2 regions of the Enterococcus sp. AMC1157 genome follow, and region 2 is predicted to be linked to the other one. Evidence: predicted binding sites of a transcription regulator. Region 2 holds the regulator's gene; the other holds the start of a gene.
What was found. Region 2 encodes LexA, which represses DNA repair genes until DNA is damaged. Its sites were predicted from a motif close to CNAACANNTGTTNG; they were not measured.
Positions count from the first base shown of each region.

Region 1: AC4BBX_RS04450 (Y-family DNA polymerase) is a predicted target of LexA. The motif match lies at 4,375-4,388, and genes of this name have one in related genera.

Region 1 is NZ_CM177099.1:922,506-930,511, forward strand. Features, by position in the region: gene AC4BBX_RS04430 (ABC transporter ATP-binding protein) at 1-1,116, opposite strand, end outside; gene AC4BBX_RS04435 (MarR family winged helix-turn-helix transcriptional regulator) at 1,119-1,553, opposite strand; gene AC4BBX_RS04440 (NADPH-dependent oxidoreductase) at 1,667-2,413, opposite strand; partial or broken gene AC4BBX_RS04445 (IS30 family transposase) at 2,655-3,709, shown strand; gene AC4BBX_RS04450 (Y-family DNA polymerase) at 4,418-5,689, shown strand; gene AC4BBX_RS04455 (hypothetical protein) at 5,708-6,073, shown strand; gene AC4BBX_RS04460 (YxeA family protein) at 6,111-6,551, opposite strand; gene AC4BBX_RS04465 (putative bacteriocin export ABC transporter) at 6,560-7,210, opposite strand; gene AC4BBX_RS04470 (hypothetical protein) at 7,207-8,006, opposite strand, start outside.
Region 2 is NZ_CM177099.1:299,424-307,429, reverse strand. Features, by position in the region: gene tkt (transketolase) at 1-1,663, opposite strand, end outside; gene AC4BBX_RS01510 (DUF896 family protein) at 1,759-2,001, opposite strand; gene lexA (transcriptional repressor LexA) at 2,175-2,792, shown strand; rRNA gene rrf (5S ribosomal RNA) at 2,906-3,021, opposite strand; rRNA gene AC4BBX_RS01495 (23S ribosomal RNA) at 3,112-6,026, opposite strand; rRNA gene AC4BBX_RS01490 (16S ribosomal RNA) at 6,264-7,821, opposite strand.

The DNA of each region.
Region 1 (8,006 bases), 620 kb from region 2:
AATCGTTGATTTTCCACTTCCGGTGGCACCGATAATTCCCAATGTCTCCCCTTCCTTAAGAGAAAAATTGATATCCTCAACGACTCTTCCTCCAGTTGGGTAATGGAAAGAGACATGATCAAAAACAACATGGGCCTCTTCTTTTTGAATCGGAAGATCCAAAATTTGCATATCTTCTGATAAAGCTAACACTTCGTCAATTCGATCTGCAGAAGCCACTCCTCGCGAAATAATTACAAAAATACGAGTGATACTCAACATTGCATTTAGAATGATTGTAAAGTAAGACAAAAAGGCAATAATCACCCCTGGTTGAGTCAGCCCTGCATTGACACGAAAGGCACTAACCACAATCACTAAAGTTAATCCTGTATTTAAAAATAAATCCATTAAAGGTGGTGTAGCTGCCATCGTTCGATTCGCTTTTAATTCAGCATCGACAACCTTCTCATTGACCTTTCTAAAACGTTCCTTTTCATAACTGGCTTTTGAAAGAGCTTTAATTACCCGAGCACCCGTAATATTTTCTCTGACCGTTCTGACTAGCACATCTACTTGCTGTTGCAATTTAGTAAACAAAGGAATCCCTTTTTTGGAAATACTAATAGCAGCAATTACAGTAAAAGGCATGACACCAATTAAAACCAAAGTTAATATAGGGTCCAAAGTCGTGGTAATTAAGATACCGCCTAACAACAAAATCGGTGCACGAATACCAATCCGTTGCAACATACCCACGGTTCGATGAATATTATATGTATCCGTCGTTAATCGTGCAACCAAAGACGGTACACCAATCTTATCCATTTGAGGAATCGATAAATAAGAGACTTTCGCAAACAAATCATGTCTGACATTCCCAGTCAAATCCCGAGCCACGCTAGAAGCCATACGATTGGCGATAATATTAGTGAGGACCGCAAAAATCGAACAAATAATCATCACGCCTCCCCATAAAAAGATATTCCGAACACTTTTAGTAGGAATCACGCTATCAATAATAAAGGCTAAAATCCAAGGAAGTAATAAGTCCATAATTGTTCCAATAAATTTGATACTGACTCCTACAGACATCCTTTTGGTAAAAGGACGTAAATAGTTTTTCAATAAGTTCAAGTCTAATCCTCTTCTTTCTCTAATAAATTTTGTGAGTTTTCTTTTAATTTCTCCAAATTTTTAATCAATTTTTGTTGTTCCTCTAAAGAAAATCCAGTTAATACCTGCTCATTCCATTTCAACAAAATATCACTAATCACCCCAAACATTTCTGTTGCCTTTTCTGTGGGATAAATCAGCATTTTACGCGCGTCTTGTTCACTACTCTTTCTAAATACGTATCCTCTGTCTTCCAAAATAACCAGTTGTCTAGCAACATTGCTTTTGTTAACAAAAATAATCTTAGCCAATTCATCCTGACTAATACCTGGATTACGACAAATATTTAGAATATAGGTGTGATGCATCGGACCCAGTCCATATTTTTTTAATTCCTTTTCTCGATACAAAGTTGCTAGTCGAGCAACATGATTAATCGAACGTATAATTGATTCCATAATTTTCTCCTAAAAAAATTGATATATTTAGTATAAAGAAAATTAGTTGCACACGCAACTAATTGGATAAAAAGAAAGTGACCATCGCCAAAACAGTCACTTTTGAACACGTATTAATATTTTGACATCCCCTGATTCTTAATATAATCTAACATCTTTAACCTTCCAGGATGGGTATAACTACTCCAGTTAGCAATCATTTTCTCAAAAGTATCAATACGTTGATTGGTTTCCCTCGCACTATAATACTCCGTCACTGTTTCATTATACGTTGTTAATTGATCAGATATATTTTTCCATTCAGGATACTCATTTTCAAAATGTATTAATTCTTTGGGCATTCGTGGTTTCAACTGTGGTTCTTGATCTGGATAACCTAAAGCTATTCCTAATACTGGCACAACCAATTCAGGAAGATCCAACAAATCAACTAACTCTTCCACTTGATTCAGAATACTCCCCAACAAAACAGCCCCAATTCCCAAACTCTCTGCAGCAATCACCACATTTTGTGCCGCTAAAATCGCATCCGTTGCTCCAACAAAAAATTTATCAAAGGAAGAAAACACCTCCGTATCTCCCTCTAATTCCGAAACAATTGCCGCATTTCGCGCTTGATCAGAAAGCATGATAAATAAATGATCCGCTTCCGCAATATAAGCTTGTTTCCCAATTTCTGCGATTTTTCGTTTTTTATCCAAATCCGTCACGCTAATCATTGAATAAGACTGGGCATAATTACTCGTGGCTGTCTGTTGAGCAACATCCACTAAAGTTGAAATAATCTCTGGACTAATTGCTTTTTGCTTAAATTTCCTAATACTTCGATGATTTAACTGTAACCTAATGACTTCATTCATACAAAATCTCCTTTTAATATAAAGATTACTCTATATCTTGTGATTAATTATACATGATTTTTGGATGAGTTAGTTATTTGGGGCCAAAAAACTCATAAAATTTTAATTGTAGAAGTTTAGTATCTCGTTTTAAAACGCGAATTTTATAATCAAGTTAGCCACCTGAAAAATAAAAAAACATCATAGTGAAAAATCATGTATTATTAGGGTTCCAACACCAACTAATAAGGAGATTTTCACTATGACGTATTCAAATTCTACCACAACTCGTTTAAAAGGTCAGCACCTAACAGCCATTGAACGTGGAAAAATTGCCGCTTGGCATAGCGAAGGAATATCCAATCGGCAAATTGCCAAAAGGTTAGGTGTGGTTCCTCAAACAATTAACAATGAGTTGAAGCGTGGGAAATTGAAACAAGTGAAAAAAATCAATGGGAAATGTTATTATTTCTTCAAGTATAATGCAGAATTTGCTCAAAATCGGTATAGAAACAACCGACAACGATGCCATCGGAAAGAAAAATTTTTCAAGTCCGTACCTTTTTGGCGTACTTTATCGAACTGTTTAAAACAAAGGGCTATTCTCCAGATGCAACGGTTGGTTTTGCACGAGTCCATCGACTCTTTTCTCCAGCTGAAATGGTTTGTACGACCACCCTCTATAAGTATATTGACAAGCAACGTCTTGAAATCAAAAACATTGATTTACTGATGAAAACAACACGTAAACCAGCACAAACCAAGCAGGTAAAAAATCGAAAAGTTCTTGGAAAGAGTATCGAAGAACGACCGACAAGTGTTGAAACACGTGAAGAATTTGGTCACTTTGAAATTGATACAGTCATTGGTAAACGGAATGGTTCAGAAACAGTGCTCTTAACTTTAACGGAACGAAAAACACGTTTTGAAATCATTCGTATGCTTGATGCCAAAGATGCAGACTCTGTCAGTTATGCCATCAACCGATTAGCTAAAGAATATGGGAACAATTTTTCCGCTGTATTTCGTTCGATTACAGCTGATAATGGTTCGGAGTTCGCTCAGTTGTCAGAAACGTTAAATGGATTGACAGAAATTTATTTTACCCATCCGTATACTTCTTGCGAACGTGGAACGAACGAGAATCACAATGGCATCATTCGTAGATATATTCCCAAAGGCGAAAGTATGGACAGCTATCATCGAAAGGAAATCGAGCAAATTGCCAATAAAATGAATCAACTACCCAGAAAGATTTTAAACTATGCGACACCCCAGTCTTGTTTTGAACAAGAACTAAATAAAGTAGTTAGTTGATTTGACAACGAGCCTCTTGCGCCATGGGTATCGTCTGGGCAAGCTGGCATAGCCAGCCCATCAAATCAGACTACCATGCCGCAACTCATTATCAAATCAACATCGGAACTTACAGATAACACATGATTTTCACGTTTTTCAAAAAGTGGCTAACTTGTTCTTGAAATTTGGGACTACTTTTTCATATTTGACTGACATATTTTTTTCCTTCTTTCTGAATTTTTTTCAACCTCATTTTTGTTGTGATGTGAGTGAGTGAGTGAAGCTGGTTCATTTATTTAATTTTCAAAGAGCGACTAGCATTACTTCTCCTTTCATTTTTTATTAGCTATCTAACATTTTCGCCGTGTCTGTTTCGGTCGTTTGCTGTGGTTAGGCTTTTGCATAGACACCAAGTAAATAAAAGGGCGTGCTTGCACGTTTATCTCGACCCTTTTATTTATGACTGACTATGCTATAACCACTTTCAGCAACGCACGATTACAGACCGCCAAATGTGATTGATAAACAATGACTAGATATGTGCGAACGATCTTGGGCTGAAAATTAAATAAATGAATGTTTTAATGCACTAAAAATAAAGATGGCCGCTCACGTATGTGTGCAGCCATCTTTATTTTTTCCTCTTTGGAACTAAACTTTAATCACTTGTTCGCTTTACAAAACAAACGTATGTTCGTATAATTGACCTAAAAAGAGGTGGATTTTATGTATTTTGATTACAATTTTGAACCTCATGGCGACTATCTTTGTATAGACTGTAAGTCATTTTATGCTTCGGTTGAATGTGTGGCACGTGGGTTAAATCCTCTTACAGCAATGTTAGTCGTACTTTCAGGAGCAGATCGACCTGGTGGATTGGTATTGGCTTCTTCTCCTGTGGCTAAAAAGGTACTCGGGATCTCAAACGTGACTCGCAAGTTCGAATTACCCGACCACCCAGATTTAATACAAGTACCACCACGCATGGGACTTTATATTGAAATCAATGTAAAAATCGTCAATATTATTCGAAGATACGTTTCTGATGATGATATACACGTTTACAGCATTGATGAATTATTTATTCGTTATGATAAAGTAAAAAATCTTTATGGAAATGTTGATGTAAAACTCTTCGCAAAAGCCTTAATGCGAAAAATTTTACAAGAAACTGGTATTTATACAACGACAGGTATTGGCGATAATATGCTTTTGGCAAAATTGGCGTTGGATAACGAAGCCAAAAACAATCCTGATATGATAGCCGAATGGCGGTATGAGGACGTACCACAAAAAGTTTGGACGATTGATCGATTAACTGACTTTTGGGGGATTGGCGAGAAAACCGCCAAGCGCCTGTATAACAAAGGGATTGATACAATTGGAGATTTAGCAAACTACAACCCTTTTTTGTTAAAAACGTCTATGGGTGCAATTGGTGTACAGCTTCACGCTCATGCGAATGGGATTGATCGTAGTCAAATTGACAAAAAATTTAAACCATTAGAAAAATCTGTCTCCAATTCGCAAGTATTACTTCGGGACTATTCAGACCCTAGAGAAATTTTAGTTATAGTAAGAGAAATGAGTGATCTTGTCGCTTCTCGGTTACGGAAGATTCATGCGCAAACAGAATGTATCAATCTTAGCATCGGGTACTCTGATACGCATTTAATCAGTGGATTTTCACGTCAGCTTAAGATTCCTGCAACAGCAAATACAAAACAACTCACAGAGTATGCACTAAAAATTTTTCATGAACACTATATCGGCGTTGATGTCCTAACAGTTGCCATTTCTTGTTCAAAATTAATCTATCAAACTAGCATACAATTGGATTTATTTTCTGATCCCGAAAAATTGTTTCAGCAAGAAAAACTTGATTACTTGTGTGACAAAATCAGGAATCGGTATGGATTTAAAGCATTAGTTCACGCCAGTTCATTATTAAGTGGCGCAACAGCTATCAGCCGAAGTTCTAAAATTGGCGGTCATTAATTGAAAGGAAGGATTCTCATGTCTTATGGAGAAAATTATAAAGATCGTGGTATGGTTAAATGGGCAGGATTTTATTTGTCTGAACACACCGATACTTTGCAGGATCAAAAAAAAACTGAATCTAATCGACCGGTTCAAAAAATGCAAATGGACGTTGACGAAATCGGACAAATTTTATCTGAAGCTGTTTTAAGAAACAAAAAAGTAGCCGTTCAAATAGAAGAACGTGATCTTAACGGAAACTACAAAAAAGACGTTGTAGGATTTGTTCAAGGATCTGATGAATTAGGGATTTATATAGACAATACTAAGGTTGGTTATGATGAAATTCGTCATATTGTATTTTCTAATGAACTAAAATGGTCTGATACAAAACGATTTTAAAATAAACATGGCCATACACGTATGTGTGCAGCCATGTTTATTTTTTCAAATTGATATTAGATTTTTCAAAACTATTTTGGATATCCTCAGGTATTTCATCCCAAGAAATAAATTCTATTTTATATACATATAAACCCTTATGTGTTACTTTAGCATAATTTTTTCCGTTCGGTGATTGACCACCAGAAAAAGTTAATACGTTTCTATCTTCCTCATCAGGAGAGTCGATTACTAATGTAGTATAGTCATCAGGTATCTGGTACCCTTCTCTATTTTTAGCTTTTTCTTCGTCATATGTTTCACCATTATTGTAAGTAACATTAACTGGCAAAATCGCATAGCCTATCTCTTTTTCTAATAAAGGATTTAGTCTATCTAATATTTCATTATCATATTTTTTACTATTTATAAATAGTACTGCTGAAACAAATATAACCATCACTGAAACAATAATTATACTTAACTTTTTTTTCATCATATTCTCCTTTAATTTTTTTTTGTCAGATCAATTATCTTATCACACTCCTTAGCTACGTACTCATCATGAGTTACTATTACTATCGTTTTTCCTTCTTCTTTATTAATCTCTTTTAAAATGTTTAAAACTTTTTTGCCATTCTCATTATCTAAAGACCCAGTGGGTTCATCTGCCAAAATAATATCACTTGGCTTTACTAAGCACCTAGCAAGAGCTACTCTCTGTTGTTCTCCACCAGATAGTTCATATATATATCTTTTACCATATTCTAATAAGTTGACTTTTTTCAAAGAACTTACCACTATTCTTTCTTTTTGTTCTTTAGAGTGTTTAGTATATTTCAAGGCCATAAGTAAATTTTCATTAACAGTTTTATTATCTATCAAAGCAAAATTTTGAAATAAATACGATATATGATTCCTAATTAAACGGTTGGATAGCGTTGTTTCAATTTTTGGAGCTTCTTTGCCTAGAAGAAAAAGTTTTCCTGATGCAATAGGTTCTACTAGTCCTATTGTATTAAGCAACACCGTTTTTCCTGCTCCACTAGGCCCTGTTATTGCAACCATTTCACCAGTTTTTATAGAACAGTTAAATTTAGAAAATAGTTCTTTATTTCCAAAAGTTTTTGAAAAATCATTTATTTCTATCGAGTTCATAGACTTTCTCCTTTTAAAGAAGTACTTAATAAAATTTTATCTTGCTTTCTTATCATCATAATAATAATAAGAAAATCTAATATAATTAACGTAAAATAGATGGACATAGATACTCTATCGCGTTCTAATAAAAAAGACTCTATTAAACCAAAGCCATAGATAATCCATACATTGATAATAAGAATAAAATATTTATCTAGGAAAGAATATCCCAAAAATCTTGAAACAAGAATTTCTCTCTTTTGAACAATCATTGTTATTAACGAGATATAATATGAGCTTAGAGAACTTATAATTAATGATAATACTAAAATGAATATAAATATGGACATTCCTATCTTCATTTCTTTAATTTCAGCTTTATAACCTGATTCTAAAGCGTTAGAAAACTTAATATTATTATCTTCTAGATCATACTTTGTAATAGCACGTTTTATATTACTTTCATTATCTTCATTGTCTAGTATTTTTAATGGATTAGATATTGGATTATCTAATAATCTACTACTATTAGGTGTCAATGAATATGAATCCATTAGCAAGAATATTGGTTGTTTTATTATCCCCCTATTATCATTGATTAAATCTGTATTATTAGAAAAAATTTCAATACTATTACTATAATAAATGATATGAACGGGGATATCATCGATATTCGTATACTTCTTATCATTCTCTATATAAGTGTTTATATGTGGTCTAATAAGTCCTTCAACCTTATCTATTTCTTCTTTTTTCTGGATAGGTACTATCAAATTAAAACTATTTTGTTTGAAATTACCACTTAAATCTAATT
Region 2 (8,006 bases):
TCCCTTCTGGTTTTTCACCTTTTTGAGGAGAAATAACATAGCCACCTTTTGCTACATTTTCATCAGCTGCTTCTTTTGTACCTTCAATCACTGGTAAATTTTGACGACTTAAGACTAATATCGTCGGTTTATCATTGGTTGTCATTGCGATTTTCCAAGCTGCTCTTGTTTCATTACCATCTGCTGGACGAATAACTTGTAGGTTTGGAATTCCACGCAAGCTAGATAATTGTTCTACAGGCTCATGAGTAGGTCCATCTTCCCCTACAGCTACTGAATCATGGGTAAGCACATAAGTTACCGGTACGCCTTGAATAGCTGCCAAACGAACTGCAGGACGTAAATAGTCAACAAATACAAAGAATGTTCCTCCATATACGCGAGTTCCTCCATGTAATTGAATCCCATTCATAGCCGCTGCCATTGCAAATTCCCGAACACCAAACCAAATGTTACGACCTTGGTATTGGCCAGGTTGGAAATCTGTCTCATCTGCTACCATTGTATTATTTGATGCAGATAAATCAGCAGATCCTCCCCATAGACTTGGAACAGCTTTTGATAAAGCTTGAATCATATCTTTACTTGAAACACGACTCGCTTGACTTGACCCAACTTCATAAGTTGGTAATTCAGCATCCCAATTTTCTGGAAGTTCACCAGAAAAAGCTTGTTTAAACTGTGCAGCTAATTCAGGATGAGCTTTTTCATATTCAGCAAATAATTCATTCCAAGCTGCTTCATACTCAGCACCTTTGTCCACCATTGTCTCTTTAAAGCGAGTAGCAACTTCTTCTGGAACTTCAAATTCTGGTGTTTCCCAGGCATAAGCTTTTTTGGCAGCTTTAATTCCTTCAGCACCTAGAGGAGCACCATGTACGGCAGAAGTCCCTTGATTTGGAGCACCAAACCCGATGACTGTTTTTATCTCAATCAATGTTGGTTTTGTTGTTTCTGCTTTTGCTTCATCAATTGCTTTTGAAATTGCTGTTAAATCTGTACCTTTTTCTACTAAAATATGTTGCCAACCATAAGCTTCAAAACGTTTACCAACATTTTCAGTAAAGGCTTTTGAAGTTGGTCCGTCTAAAGAAATGTCATTTGAATCATATAAAACGATTAGTTTATCCAATTTCATATGTCCAGCCATAGAAGCAGCTTCTTGAGATACACCTTCCATTAAATCACCATCACCACATAATGAATAAGTGTAGTGATCTACAACATTAAAATTATCGCGGTTATAAGTTGCAGCTAAATGTGCTTCTGACATTGCCATACCAACAGCCATTGCAATTCCTTGTCCAAGTGGACCAGTAGTTGCCTCTACACCATCAGTATGTCCAACTTCTGGATGTCCAGGTGTGCGGCTATCCCATTGACGGAAATTTTTTAAATCGTCTGTCGTAACATCATAACCTGCACAATGCAACAAGCTATATAGTAACGCTGATCCGTGTCCTGCTGACAATACAAAGCGATCTCGATCCACCCAATTTCGAGAAGTTTTTGGGTTTACTTTCAAATGTTTTGTCCATAATGCATAAGCCATTGGAGCAGCTCCCATTGGCAATCCTGGATGTCCAGAATTTGCTTTTTGAACAGCATCAATACTCAAAGTACGTAGCGTATCAACACCTAGCTGGTCAATTTTATCAAACAATATTAACGCCTCCTATTTAGGTTTTTTTTACCTATATTACTGTTCTATTATAAAAGATACCCTACCATTTAGCAATAGTTTTCCAACAAGCAGATCTATTTTCTATTGTGTAGGCCTTTTTTCTTTTGAAGTTCCTTTAATTTTTCAGGTGTTACATCTTTACCTTCCAGATCAACGATTTTCATTCCCTCGATATGATGTTTCATTCCACCTCTGAAGGCTTGAAGATATTCTTGTCTTAACTCATGTTGCTCTTTTTGTTCGTGCTCCATTAAACCTTCTGCTTTTTTCTTTTTCGCTAATTCATTAATTCGTTCGATTTTTTCTTTTGATAACATGGCTCTACCCCTTTCTCTACTATATTATACAAAAGAGTAAGAAAATACAATCAAAACAAAAAAGCGAACATCTGTTTGAATTTTAATTATAGTTATGTTACACTAAATTTAGTCAAATAAAGAATTTTATTTCATTTAAAAATTTATTATAAATAAGAAAGCAGGTGCTTATTTTGGCAAAACGTACAGAAAATAGACAGCTGGAAGTACTTAAATTTATTCATGAGCGTGTCAATGCCAAAGGTTACCCACCCACTGTTAGAGAAATTGGAGAAGCTGTTCAACTTTCTTCAACGTCAACGGTTCATGGTCACTTATCCCGTTTAGAAAAAAAGGGACTTATCCAAAGAGACCCTACTAAACCACGAGCAATTGAATTAACTGCTAGCGGATTGGAAGCTATCGGTGCGCAACAACAAAATATTCCATTACTAGGAATCGTTACTGCCGGAGAGCCTATCTTAGCGATCGAAGAAGCTTCAGATTTCTTTCCGATCCCACCCAATTTAATGAATGATAGTGGACAATTATTTATGTTGACTATTCGAGGAGAGAGCATGATTAATGCTGGTATTTTAGATGGGGATCAAGTAATTATTCGTAAACAAGATATTGCACGTAATGGAGACATTGTTATTGCCATGACTGATGAAGATGAAGCCACTTGTAAAAGGTTTTATAAAGAAACAACTCATATACGCTTACAACCAGAAAATGATTATATGGAACCTATCATTTTACCCAACGTTAAAATATTAGGTCTGGTCGTAGGTTTATATCGACATTTTTAAAAAACATAAAGCACACGGAATCAATAATATCAGATTCCATGTGCTTTTTTGTTATTTTAAGGTTATTTAAAAACAAAAAAAGACTCAATCCTCAGATCAAGTCTTTTATATTTGCGTGGCGACGTCCTACTCTCACAGGGGGAAACCCCCAACTACAATCGGCGCTAAGAAGCTTAACTTCTGTGTTCGGCATGGGAACAGGTGTATCCTTCTCGCTATCGCCACCACACTATTTGATTTTTAAGTGATTGCTCACTCAAAACTGGATGATAAAACGATAATCAAAACGTTCTTCGAACGGCAATTTTACTTTTTTTCTTTGGTTAAGTCCTCGAACGATTAGTATCAGTCCGCTCCGTACATCACTGCACTTCCACTTCTGACCTATCTACCTGATCATCTTTCAGGGTTCTTACTTTCTTAAAGAAATGGGAAATCTCATCTTGAGGTGGGCTTCACACTTAGATGCTTTCAGCGTTTATCCCTTCCCTACATAGCTACCCAGCGATGCCTCTGGCGAGACAACTGGTACACCAGCGGTAAGTCCATCCCGGTCCTCTCGTACTAAGGACAGCTCCTCTCAAATTTCCAACGCCCGCGACGGATAGGGACCGAACTGTCTCACGACGTTCTGAACCCAGCTCGCGTGCCGCTTTAATGGGCGAACAGCCCAACCCTTGGGACCGACTACAGCCCCAGGATGCGACGAGCCGACATCGAGGTGCCAAACCTCCCCGTCGATGTGGACTCTTGGGGGAGATAAGCCTGTTATCCCCAGGGTAGCTTTTATCCGTTGAGCGATGGCCCTTCCATGCGGAACCACCGGATCACTAAGCCCGACTTTCGTCCCTGCTCGAGTTGTAGCTCTCGCAGTCAAGCTCCCTTCTGCCTTTACACTCTTCGAATGATTTCCAACCATTCTGAGGGAACCTTTGGGCGCCTCCGTTACCTTTTAGGAGGCGACCGCCCCAGTCAAACTGCCCATCTGACACTGTCTCCCACCACGATTAGTGGTGCGGGTTAGAGTGGCCATAACGCAAGGGTAGTATCCCACCATTGCCTCCTTCGAGACTTGCGTCCCGAATTCTTCGGCTCCTACCTATCCTGTACATGCGGTACAGACACTCAATATCAAACTACAGTAAAGCTCCATGGGGTCTTTCCGTCCTGTCGCGGGTAACCTGCATCTTCACAGGTACTAAAATTTCACCGAGTCTCTCGTTGAGACAGTGCCCAAATCGTTACGCCTTTCGTGCGGGTCGGAACTTACCCGACAAGGAATTTCGCTACCTTAGGACCGTTATAGTTACGGCCGCCGTTTACTGGGGCTTCAATTCGTACCTTCGCTTACGCTAAGCACTCCTCTTAACCTTCCAGCACCGGGCAGGCGTCAGCCCCTATACTTCATCTTTCGATTTTGCAGAGACCTGTGTTTTTGATAAACAGTCGCTTGGGCCTATTCACTGCGGCTGCTCTTAGAGCAGCACCCCTTCTCCCGAAGTTACGGGGTCATTTTGCCGAGTTCCTTAACGAGAGTTCTCTCGCTCACCTTAGGATACTCTCCTCGACTACCTGTGTCGGTTTGCGGTACGGGCCGTTTCTTTCTTGCTAGAAGCTTTTCTTGGCAGTGTGACATCAGGAACTTCGGTACTATTATTTCCCTCCCCATCACAACTCATCCTTCACAAATGAAAGCATTTGACTCTCACTTAGACTCGTTGCTTGGACAGACATTTCCAATCGTCTGCTTTCCTTAGCCTCCTGCGTCCCTCCATTGCTCAAACAAAAGAGACGGGTACAGGAATATCAACCTGTTGTCCATCGCCTACGCCTTTCGGCCTCGGCTTAGGTCCCGACTAACCCTGGGCGGACGAGCCTTCCCCAGGAAACCTTAGTCATACGGTGGACAGGATTCTCACCTGTCTTTCGCTACTCATACCGGCATTCTCACTTCTAAGCGCTCCAGTAGTCCTCACGATCTACCTTCAACGCCCTTAGAACGCTCTCCTACCAATGCACCTTAAGGTGCACTCCACAGCTTCGGTAAACTATTTAGCCCCGGTACATTTTCGGCGCAGGGTCACTCGACTAGTGAGCTATTACGCACTCTTTAAATGGTGGCTGCTTCTAAGCCAACATCCTAGTTGTCTGTGCAACCCCACATCCTTTTCCACTTAATAGTTATTTTGGGACCTTAGCTGGTGGTCTGGGCTGTTTCCCTTTCGACTACGGATCTTATCACTCGCAGTCTGACTGCCGAATATAAATGTATGGCATTCGGAGTTTATCTGAATTCGGTAACCCGAGATGGGCCCCTAGTCCAAACAGTGCTCTACCTCCATCATTCTTCACTTCGACGCTAGCCCTAAAGCTATTTCGGAGAGAACCAGCTATCTCCAAGTTCGTTTGGAATTTCTCCGCTACCCACACCTCATCCCCGCACTTTTCAACGTACGTGGGTTCGGTCCTCCAGTGCGTTTTACCGCACCTTCAACCTGGACATGGGTAGATCACATGGTTTCGGGTCTACGACTACATACTCATTCGCCCTATTCAGACTCGCTTTCGCTACGGCTCCGTTTCTTCAACTTAACCTCGCATGCAATCGTAACTCGCCGGTTCATTCTACAAAAGGCACGCTATCACCCATTAACGGGCTTTAACTTGTTGTAGGCACACGGTTTCAGGTTCTATTTCACTCCCCTTCCGGGGTGCTTTTCACCTTTCCCTCACGGTACTGGTTCACTATCGGTCACTAGGGAGTATTTAGCCTTGGGAGATGGTCCTCCCGGATTCCGACGGAATTCCTCGTGTTCCGCCGTACTCAGGATCCTCCTAGGTGCTTTCCATCTTTCGCCTACGGGGCTTTTACCCACTCTGGCCAACTTTTCCAAGTTGTTCGACTATCTGAAAAGACTACCATATCGGAGTCCTACAACCCCAACAAGCAAGCTTGTTGGTTTGGGCTTTTCCCGTTTCGCTCGCCGCTACTCAGGGAATCGAATTTTCTTTCTCTTCCTGCAGGTACTTAGATGTTTCAGTTCTCTGCGTCTACCTCTATTAAGCTATGTATTCACTTAATAGTAACATCCTATCAAAGATGCTGGGTTCCCCCATTCGGAAATCTCTGGATCAAAGCTTACTTACAGCTCCCCAAAGCATATCGGTGTTCGTCCCGTCCTTCATCGGCTCCTAGTGCCAAGGCATCCACCGTGCGCCCTTATTCACTTAACCTTATCAACCTTACGGTTGGGTTTTGATAAAGTACTTCTAGCGATAGAAGCTTTATCAAGAAAAAGTTGCAATTGAACTTCTTAAAAAACTCATTCAACGCGGTGTGTTCTCGGTTTGTTTTGATTATTTGTTGCTTTATCTATCCAGTTTTCAATGAACAATCGTTTGAGAGTAAACCTCTCAAAACTGAACAAAGCGTGTTGCAATCGACTGTGTAGTCTCCGTACTATTCCTTAGAAAGGAGGTGATCCAGCCGCACCTTCCGATACGGCTACCTTGTTACGACTTCACCCCAATCATCTATCCCACCTTAGGCGGCTGGCTCCAAAAAGGTTACCTCACCGACTTCGGGTGTTACAAACTCTCGTGGTGTGACGGGCGGTGTGTACAAGGCCCGGGAACGTATTCACCGCGGCGTGCTGATCCGCGATTACTAGCGATTCCGGCTTCATGTAGGCGAGTTGCAGCCTACAATCCGAACTGAGAGAAGCTTTAAGAGATTAGCTTAGCCTCGCGACTTCGCGACTCGTTGTACTTCCCATTGTAGCACGTGTGTAGCCCAGGTCATAAGGGGCATGATGATTTGACGTCATCCCCACCTTCCTCCGGTTTGTCACCGGCAGTCTCGCTAGAGTGCCCAACTAAATGATGGCAACTAACAATAAGGGTTGCGCTCGTTGCGGGACTTAACCCAACATCTCACGACACGAGCTGACGACAACCATGCACCACCTGTCACTTTGTCCCCGAAGGGAAAGTCCTATCTCTAGGATGGTCAAAGGATGTCAAGACCTGGTAAGGTTCTTCGCGTTGCTTCGAATTAAACCACATGCTCCACCGCTTGTGCGGGCCCCCGTCAATTCCTTTGAGTTTCAACCTTGCGGTCGTACTCCCCAGGCGGAGTGCTTAATGCGTTAGCTGCAGCACTGAAGGGCGGAAACCCTCCAACACTTAGCACTCATCGTTTACGGCGTGGACTACCAGGGTATCTAATCCTGTTTGCTCCCCACGCTTTCGAGCCTCAGCGTCAGTTACAGACCAGAGAGCCGCCTTCGCCACTGGTGTTCCTCCATATATCTACGCATTTCACCGCTACACATGGAATTCCACTCTCCTCTTCTGCACTCAAGTCTCCCAGTTTCCAATGACCCTCCCCGGTTGAGCCGGGGGCTTTCACATCAGACTTAAGAAACCGCCTGCGCTCGCTTTACGCCCAATAAATCCGGACAACGCTTGCCACCTACGTATTACCGCGGCTGCTGGCACGTAGTTAGCCGTGGCTTTCTGGTTAGATACCGTCAAGGGATGAACATTTTACTCTCATCCTTGTTCTTCTCTAACAACAGAGTTTTACGATCCGAAAACCTTCTTCACTCACGCGGCGTTGCTCGGTCAGACTTTCGTCCATTGCCGAAGATTCCCTACTGCTGCCTCCCGTAGGAGTCTGGGCCGTGTCTCAGTCCCAGTGTGGCCGATCACCCTCTCAGGTCGGCTATGCATCGTGGCCTTGGTGAGCCGTTACCTCACCAACTAGCTAATGCACCGCGGGTCCATCCATCAGTGACGCAAAAGCGCCTTTCAGCTTGCTCTCATGCGAGAAAAAGCATTATACGGTATTAGCACCTGTTTCCAAGTGTTATCCCCTTCTGATGGGCAGGTTACCCACGTGTTACTCACCCGTTCGCCACTCCTCTTTTTCGATGAACCGAAGTTCGGTGAAAAAGAAGCGTTCGACTTGCATGTATTAGGCACGCCGCCAGCGTTCGTCCTGAGCCAGGATCAAACTCTCATAAAAAAATTTGAAAACAATCTTGCGATTGTTAAGCTCATAAAATTAACGTTGCTAGCATTACTGCTTGCTTGTTGTTGTTTGCTTCTATAAAAGAAGCATCCTACACATTTGGTTCGTTTGCTTGCTTTGTTCAGTTTTCAAAGGTCTACGTTGTGCTGTGTTAGCAACTTTTATATCATATCAGCTGA